One region of the Bradyrhizobium ganzhouense genome, then DNA from elsewhere that is predicted to be linked to it. Evidence: predicted binding sites of a transcription regulator. Region 1 holds the regulator's gene; each other region holds the start of a gene.
What was found. Region 1 encodes HrcA, which represses chaperone genes, less so after heat shock. Its sites were predicted from a motif close to GTTAGCACTCNCNNNNNGNGAGTGCTAAC; they were not measured.

Region 1 (2,201 bases):
GCACCGGCTTGCCCTGATAGATGCCGCAGGAGATCGCGGCGACGTTGTCGCGCATCACGTTGGCCTTGATCATGTTGCGCGTCTTCATCCAGTTGATGCAGTCGGCGAGCGCGACCCAGGCACCGGTGATCGAGGCGGTGCGGGTGCCGCCGTCGGCCTGGAGCACGTCGCAATCGACCGTGATCTGGCGCTCGCCGAGCGCTTCGAGATCGACGATGGTGCGCAACGAACGCCCGATCAGGCGCTGGATCTCGACGGTGCGGCCGCTCTGCTTGCCTGCGGCAGCTTCGCGGCGGGTGCGTTCGGAGGTCGCGCGCGGCAGCATGCCGTATTCGGCGGTGACCCAGCCGCGGCCCTGGCCCTTCAGCCAGGGCGGCAGGCGGTCTTCCAGCGTGGCGGTGACCAGCACATGGGTGTCGCCGAATTTCACGAGGCAGGAGCCTTCCGCATACTTGACCACGCCACGCTCAAGCGTCACGGGGCGCAATTCGTCGGGCGCACGGCGGCTTGGCCGCATGGGAAATCCTCCAAAACTCGCAGGTAAGGGCTATTCGCGGTGCTTGTAGGTGGGGTGAGGGTGGGCGGCAAGGGGAAAGGACAAGGCTTTTTCACCCCCGGTTTTCCACCCCGCAAACGCCACGCTTGTCAGAACCCTCAGGGATGGACAAATTATGAGTATCTGAGAGGAGTTACCGTCTGTGGCCCATCACGATCCGATCCATCTGATCGCGCCGCGCGCAGGCCTCGCCCAGCTCAACGAGCGTTCCCGCGACATCTTTCGTCAAATTGTCGAAAGTTACCTCGCCACCGGCGAGCCGGTGGGCTCGCGCAACATCTCGCGGCTGATCGCGATGCCGCTATCGCCGGCCTCGGTCCGCAACGTCATGGCCGATCTGGAACAGCTCGGCCTGATCTATGCCCCGCATACGTCCGCCGGCAGGCTGCCGACGGAACTCGGCTTGCGATTCTTCGTCGACGCGTTGATGCAGGTCGGCGATCTCAACGAGGCCGAGCGGCAGTCGATCCAGAGCCAGCTGACCTCCGTCGGCCAGGCGCAGTCGGTCGAGGCGGCGCTCGATCAGGCGCTGACGCGGCTGTCGGGTCTTACCCGCACCGCTGCTGTCGTTTTGACGCCGAAATCGAATACGCGGCTGAAACACATCGAATTCGTGCGGCTGGAACCAGAGAAGGCGCTGGTGATCCTGGTCGGCGAAGACGGCCAGGTCGAAAACCGCGTGCTGGCGCTGCCGCCGGGAGTTCCCTCCTCGGCCATCACCGAAGCCGGCAATTTCCTCAATTCGCGGATCCGCGGCCGGACGCTCGCCGAGGCGCGGCTCGAGCTGGAAACCGCGCTCGCAGAGGCTCGCGCCGAGCTCGATCAATTGACGCAGAAGGTGATCTCGGCCGGGATTGCGAGCTGGTCCGGCGGCGAGAACGAGGACCGCCAGCTCATCGTCCGCGGCCACGCCAATCTGCTGGAAGATCTGCACGCGCTGGAGGATCTCGAGCGTGTTCGCCTGCTGTTCGACGATCTCGAGACCAAGCGCGGCGTAATCGACCTGCTCGGGCGCGCCGAAACCGCCGAAGGCGTGCGGATTTTCATCGGCAGCGAAAACAAGCTGTTTTCGCTGTCGGGCTCCTCCACCATCATCTCGCCCTATCGTGATGCCGCCGGCCGCATCGTCGGCGTTCTGGGCGTGATCGGGCCGACGCGGCTGAATTATGCCCGCGTCATCCCGACCGTGGACTACGCCGCCCGCATCGTCAGTCGCCTGCTGGGGGGCTGACCGGCATTTGAGGCGATCACGGGCGCTTGATTTTCAGCGCCCGAAGCACGATATCCGGGCCAGCAAAATCCCGTAAGACGAGTTTGAAAAGAGAGCCGATGACCGATCGAGACCGGCAACCCGAAGACACGACTGCCGCGACCGGCGAGCCCGTGGTGTCGAAACCCTACATCATGCCCGACGATCCCGAGCCGGGTTCGGTGGAATTGCTGCAGAAGGAAGCCGCCGAGGCGCGCGACCGCATGCTGCGGACGTTGGCCGAGATGGAAAATCTGCGCAAGCGCACCGCCAAGGAGGTCGCTGACTCCAAGCTCTACGGCGTCACCGGCTTTGCCCGCGACGTGCTCGACATCGCCGACAATCTCCAGCGCGCGCTCGACGCCGTTCCGGCCGAGACCCGCGCTGCGGCCGATC
Region 2 (2,201 bases), 1.2 Mb from region 1:
GCCGCGGATCAGATTCGGGGCGCCGTTTAGACAACTTCAGCAAGATGGGCTCGTCAGCGGCATGAGGGGCGGGAGATAAGGTCCGACTGCTGCGCTCCCGGCGAGGTGTGACCATGGCAGTTCGCATAGAGATTGTCATTGAATGTGGTCAAGGGAAGGTGCCGCCAAGGGCGTATGTTGGAATGCCTGCCGGCTCTCTTGACCAGGATGGTAGGACGGTGCTCACGACCCGTGAAGCCTCGTTCGCTGCATTGGAGGCGCAGGTGCGTGAGATAAAGGCGCAATTGGATGCCTGTCTCGCCGAAGCAAAGGCTTGCTTGCCAGCTTGAGTCGGTGCGCTAGGAATTCATAAGGATTTCGGAGCGCATTGAGGTTGAGGAAGCGCCCTTCCGCGACCAGCTTCCTTCTCTATCTCTCTACTCCTGATCGAACGACAAGAAAATCATTCGATTAGAGATACCCGAGGCGCCGATCTGGCTGAACGAAGTTGTGCCGGATCAGAGTTCATTTCAGGACTTCGCTGACTATCTCTGCCTTTTTTGCGCAAGGCGAAGCGTAGGCTAGCGGGCCTCGCACGTAAGGCCGGTCCGATGCGGATGATCAGTCAACTGAGGTCGCCTCACTTCGGCGGCTGGAGTCCGGGAGACGTGATCCAGCTAGCTACTTCGGCTACCATTTCGTTTTCGCGAGCCTTTCGTAGAAGCTCTGCCTGCTCCGGCCCTGGAGGAAGCTTTTTTGCTTCGTCTCTAAGGCGTTTGGCTTCGTCGGCGAGCCGTTCTTCGAGGGTAATGGTTTGTCTAAAACGGCGGCGAATCTTCATGACACAACCTCGTGCTTACGGGTCCTAACCGTAGGGTTCGCACTTTCGGTTTTAGTACGTAGTCACGCGGCGATCTGTTTCCAAGTTACCAGGCACCAAACTCGATCACCACCAACGACGCGTACGTCTTGATGCCGGCCAAGTCTCGTCGCATGCAGCGGCAATGCGCGATGCGCTGCCAGCAACAGCACCCCCGGGGCTAGCATGATCCGGGACCATGCGGACAGCAGAGATAGCCCCGCACCGGTTCGGACCGTCAACCAAACCAATCTTATGCAGTGTTTTCGTGCATCGCCTGGGTCGCCGCTGCAAGCCGCACGTTGACAGTCGCTTAGTGGGAGCGCCAAAAAATTTCGTCGTTCCCCTTGAATCGGATTTTTTCTGCCCCTAGGTGGTTTTTCCGCCGGGGGCTGGTTACCGGCTCCGGTTAAATGACTCGCTAGACTGTTAAGGAGGATGTGCATGCATTTCCGTCCGTTGCACGACCGTGTGCTCGTGCGCCGCATTGATGCCGAGGAGAAGACCGCCGGGGGCATCATCATTCCCGACACCGCAAAGGAGAAGCCGCAGGAAGGCGAGATCATCGCTGCTGGTCCCGGCGCGCGGAATGAGCAGGGCCAATTGGTACCGCTCGACGTGAAAACGGGAGACCGCGTCTTGTTCGGCAAATGGTCGGGGACCGAGGTGAAGATCGATGGCCAGGATCTCCTGATCATGAAGGAGAGCGATCTCCTGGGTATCGTCGAGCATAGCGGCAAGTTGAAGAAAGCGGCCTGACGCCGCTGAAAAACTGACAGTCATAAAAGAAAGGAGATTTGAACATGGCTGCCAAGGACGTGAAATTTTCGACCGAGGCCCGCGAGCGCATGCTGCGAGGAGTGGACACACTGGCGAATGCGGTGAAGGTCACACTCGGTCCCAAGGGACGCAACGTGGTGATCGAGAAATCATTCGGAGCGCCGCGCATCACCAAGGACGGCGTCACCGTCGCCAAGGAAATCGAGCTGGAAGACAAGTTCGAGAATATGGGCGCCCAGATGGTGCGCGAGGTGGCGTCCAAGACCAACGATCTGGCCGGCGACGGCACCACCACGGCGACGGTGCTGGCGCAGGCCATCGTCAAGGAAGGTACGAAATCGGTCGCGGCCGGCATGAACCCGATGGACCTCAAGCGCGGCATCGATCTCGCGGTGGAAGCAATTGTCAGCGACTTGAAGGCGCATGCCAAGAAGGTCACGTCCAATGACGAGATCGCGCAGATCGGAACGATCTCGGCCAATGGCGACACGGAGATCGGCCGTTTCCTCGCCGATGCCATGCAGAAGGTTGGCAACGAGGGCGTCATCACGGTCGAGGAGGCCAAGAGCCTCAATACCGAGCT
Region 3 (2,201 bases), 1.0 Mb from region 1:
ACGGCCCGAAGCTCGCCGGCGACGTCGGCCACGCCTCGCAGGACGACATCGACGCGCTGTTCGACTAAGCGAGCGCGACACAGAGACAAACAAAACGCCGGCACGAGCCGGCGTTTTTTATTGTCTTCGCGGTTAGGCCGAAAGCCGGATCACGCCCTTGGCGCGCAGCGGACGTAGACCATGTTGCCGTAGCGGGTAGCCGCGTCCTTGTCGACGAAGCGGGTGATCATGACGCGGCCGTCGAAGGAGACGATCTCGCGGTCCTGCTCGCCCGGCGTCGGGCCTGAGGGGCCGATATAATTCTTGCCGCCCGGCGAGCCCTTCAGCCGCAGTTCCTGCGGCGTCGCTTGGTCGGCGAGATGCATGACCACGCCGCCGGACGTTCCGGCGCCGATCACGTAAGGATTCTTGCACTGGGCCCGTGCGGCCGCCTCGGTGCGGGCGCGGTCAGCCGGGTTCTGGAACGAGGCGAGGCCCCAGCGGCCGACGATCTCGTCGGCGCGGATCGAGGCCGGCATTTCCGGCGCGACGCCGGGCTCGGTCTCGGCCGCCGGCTGGGACGAGGAGAAGGACGGCAGGCTCATGCCGCCGCCGCAGGCGCCGAGCAGCAGCGCAAGGCAAGAGGCGGCCGCCAGATTGGCAAACGTGCGCGCGTGAGCTGAACTGATCATGGCATTCCCCCGAACAAGACCACGGCCGCAACCCTCCCGCAGCCAAGCGTAAAACCGCCGCCAGAGCAATGACGTCCTAATATACGCCCGCGCCGGAATCGAGTTTCCGTAGACACCATCCTATATCCGCCTCACCAATCGCTTAACCACCTTTGCTTGACAGGATCGCAGCCAAGCCATATTTCCGGACGCACTATTAGCACTCGGAAAGACCGATTGCTAAGCGCACCGTTTGATCCTCGGGCAGAGGGTGGACGGGAGCGCCGCCCTCACCCACTTCCGCTGCTTTCAGAAAACCCAGCCTCCAAAGGGAAACGTCATGGCTAAGTCCAAATTTCGTCCGCTGCATGACCGTGTCGTGGTCAAACGTATCGATGCCGAGGAAAAGACCAAGGGCGGCATCATCATCCCCGACACCGCCAAGGAAAAGCCGTCCCAGGGCGAAGTCGTCGCCGTCGGCCCCGGCGGCCGCGACGAGGCTGGCAAGCTGATCCCGATCGACCTCAAGGTCGGCGACCGCGTGCTGTTCGGCAAGTGGTCGGGCACCGAGGTCAAGATTGACAACGAAGATCTCCTGATCATGAAGGAGTCGGACATCATGGGCGTGATGGCCTAAGGCCAGACGCCTGAACGGCCGCTGAATGCCATGCCCGGATCATCAGGTCCGGGCATCCATCATTCCCGCCGCACAGCATTAAACTAGACACATCACGATATAACAGGGATTGCAGACCATGGCTGCCAAAGACGTCAAGTTTTCCGGAGACGCGCGCGATCGCATGCTGCGCGGCGTCGACATTCTCGCCAACGCCGTCAAGGTGACGCTCGGCCCGAAGGGCCGCAACGTCGTCATCGAGAAGTCGTTCGGCGCACCCCGCATCACCAAGGACGGCGTCACCGTCGCCAAGGAGATCGAGCTCGAGGACAAGTTCGAGAACATGGGCGCCCAGATGCTGCGTGAGGTCGCCTCCAAGACCAACGACCTCGCCGGCGACGGCACCACCACCGCGACCGTGCTGGCCCAGGCCATCGTGCGCGAAGGCGCCAAGGCGGTTGCCGCCGGCATGAACCCGATGGACCTCAAGCGCGGCATCGATACCGCGGTTGCCGCCGTGGTCAAGGACATCGAGAAGCGCGCCAAGCCGGTTGCTGCCTCCTCCGAGGTCGCCCAGGTCGGCACCATCTCGGCCAACGGCGACGCCGCCATCGGCAAGATGATCGCCCAGGCGATGCAGAAGGTCGGCAACGAGGGTGTCATCACCGTCGAGGAAAACAAGTCGCTCGACACCGAAGTCGATATCGTCGAGGGCATGAAGTTCGACCGCGGCTATCTGTCGCCATACTTCGTCACCAACCCCGAGAAGATGACCGCCGAGCTCGAGGACGCCTACATCCTCCTGCACGAGAAGAAGCTCTCCGGCCTGCAGGCCATGCTGCCGGTGCTGGAAGCCGTGGTGCAGTCGGGCAAGCCGCTCGTCATCATCGCCGAGGACGTCGAGGGCGAGGCGCTGGCGACCCTGGTCGTCAACC
Region 4 (2,201 bases), 1.8 Mb from region 1:
GGTTCGAGCTTGCCCGGTTCATCTGGTTTCGCCGAGCATCCGGCGGATCCTCGCAGTTGATCTCTCGCCTTCTTCGTGTCGCCCAACGCCACGTTCCAGCATCATTCGCGTCTGCTCTTGTTGCAGGAAGTCCATGACTTGGCCGCCAATCGTGATAGCAGGGAGCCACGATGCGGCGATGCCTCAAATGCGAGTCCGCTGGCTAATTCCGCTCTGATGCCACCGCCGCGGTGTGGCGACGTCGGACGTCGGGACGATCAGCGTGCTCAGATCTTCGGGTACGTCGCCGCATTTCCGGATCACCTTGGCGTCGCCGAAGTCGCCGCGCGATGGGTCCTTCGGTAACAGAGAAGGCGACCGCGCCCATGATGCCGGGCTTGCGGGACAACGCCTCGGCACGCCTCACAGCGGCGTTGGCGGAAATGCATTCCGTCTTGCCGGCTGCAACTCCATCGTCGAGAACAGGCCGGCTCTCGTCGGGAGCGAATCGGACCGACACCTTCTTGCCATCGATGGTGTCGTCCTCGGAGAATGAGGTGAACGGCACCAGGCAGCAGCTCTGCGGATCGAGCCAGCGCTTCCAGTGCGCGCGCTCACTACCGGACGTTGGTCGTGCCGCCATCGAGCTCATCCTCAGCAGCTGCTGGAAGTCGATTGGCCTGCCCTTTGCTTCCAGCTTCTTGGTGGCGTCCACAGAACCCGCCACGAGCTCGGCACGCACCAGCGAGCCATCACGAGTTCGCGTCCGCGCGGGATAGTGAGGAAAATCCTAGGCACCAAGGGCAGATCGCCGGTCCGGTCATTCGTCGGTATGCCCCCCGAACAGCCGGCGAATACCTGAGCGCCTTTTTTCTACGAGGAGCCCTTGCTTCCCGAAAAGACCAGCCCTACCTGTGCTCCGCCCGCATTGGCACTCGTGGGCATCGACTGCTAACCACCTAAATCACCAACCCAAGCAATTGCTTAGGAGGACTCCATGAAATTCCGTCCGCTTCACGACCGCGTCGTGGTCAAGCGCATCGACGCCGAAGAGAAGACCGCTGGCGGCATCATTATTCCCGACACGGCCAAGGAAAAGCCGTCTCAGGGCGAAGTCGTCGCCGTCGGCCCGGGCGGCCGCGACGAGAGCGGCAAGCTGATCCCGATCGACGTCCAGGTCGGCGACCGCGCGCTGTTCGGCAAGTGGTCGGGGACCGAGGTCAAGATCGACGGGCAGGAGCTGTTGATCATGAAGGAGAGCGACATCATGGGCGTTCTCACCGATGCGTCGGCCAAGAAGAAGGCCGCCTAATCCGACTGCTCGCACCGCTCACCCCTGAGGAGCGCCTGCCGGGCGCCTCAAGAGTGAGATGAGACCAATCAACTCAGGGAAACCAATATGTCAGCCAAAGAAGTCAAATTCGGCGTCGACGCCCGCGACCGCATGCTGCGCGGCGTCGACATCCTCAACAACGCGGTGAAGGTCACGCTCGGTCCGAAGGGCCGCAACGTCGTGCTCGACAAGTCGTTCGGCGCGCCCCGCATCACCAAGGACGGCGTCACCGTCGCCAAGGACATCGAGCTCGACGATAAGTTCGAGAACATGGGCGCGCAGATGGTGCGCGAAGTCGCCTCCAAGTCCGCTGACGCGGCCGGCGACGGCACCACCACCGCGACCGTGCTCGCGGCTGCGATCGTCCGCGAAGGCGCCAAGGCGGTCGCCGCCGGCATGAACCCGATGGACCTCAAGCGCGGTATCGATCTCGCCGTAGACGCGGTCGTGGCGGACCTGCAAAAGAACTCCAAGAAGGTCACCTCGAACGACGAGATCGCCCAGGTCGGCACCATTTCGGCCAATGGCGATGCCGAAATCGGCAAGTTCCTCTCTGACGCTATGAAGAAGGTCGGCAACGAGGGTGTCATCACCGTCGAGGAAGCCAAGTCGCTCGAGACCGAACTCGAAGTTGTCGAGGGCATGCAGTTCGACCGCGGCTACATCTCGCCCTACTTCGTCACCAACGCCGACAAGATGCGCGTTGAAATGGAAGATGCCTACGTCCTGATCAATGAGAAAAAGCTATCTCAGTTGAATGAACTGCTTCCCTTGTTGGAAGCCGTGGTGCAGAGCGGCAAGCCGCTTGTGATTATCGCGGAAGACGTCGAAGGCGAAGCGCTCGCCACCCTCGTCGTGAACCGTCTGCGCGGTGGTCTGAAGGTCGCGG

Region 2: groES (co-chaperone GroES) is a predicted target of HrcA. The motif match lies at 1,140-1,168, and genes of this name have one in related genera.
Region 3: ACLFLU_RS06395 (co-chaperone GroES) is a predicted target of HrcA. The motif match lies at 867-895, and genes of this name have one in related genera.
Region 4: ACLFLU_RS09585 (co-chaperone GroES) is a predicted target of HrcA. The motif match lies at 907-935, and genes of this name have one in related genera.

The regions. Positions count from the first base shown of each region.
Region 1 is NZ_CP181318.1:321,868-324,068, forward strand. It holds gene rph (ribonuclease PH) at 1-517, opposite strand, end outside; gene hrcA (heat-inducible transcriptional repressor HrcA) at 699-1,787, shown strand; gene grpE (nucleotide exchange factor GrpE) at 1,886-2,201, shown strand, end outside.
Region 2 is NZ_CP181318.1:8,011,735-8,013,935, reverse strand. It holds gene ACLFLU_RS37275 (hypothetical protein) at 620-820, opposite strand; gene groES (co-chaperone GroES) at 1,283-1,597, shown strand; gene groL (chaperonin GroEL) at 1,642-2,201, shown strand, end outside.
Region 3 is NZ_CP181318.1:1,367,354-1,369,554, reverse strand. It holds gene ACLFLU_RS06405 (protein phosphatase CheZ) at 1-68, shown strand, start outside; gene ACLFLU_RS06400 (hypothetical protein) at 150-671, opposite strand; gene ACLFLU_RS06395 (co-chaperone GroES) at 991-1,287, shown strand; gene groL (chaperonin GroEL) at 1,406-2,201, shown strand, end outside.
Region 4 is NZ_CP181318.1:2,092,672-2,094,872, reverse strand. It holds gene ACLFLU_RS09595 (hypothetical protein) at 1-60, shown strand, start outside; partial or broken gene ACLFLU_RS09590 (hypothetical protein) at 259-499, opposite strand; gene ACLFLU_RS09585 (co-chaperone GroES) at 977-1,291, shown strand; gene groL (chaperonin GroEL) at 1,379-2,201, shown strand, end outside.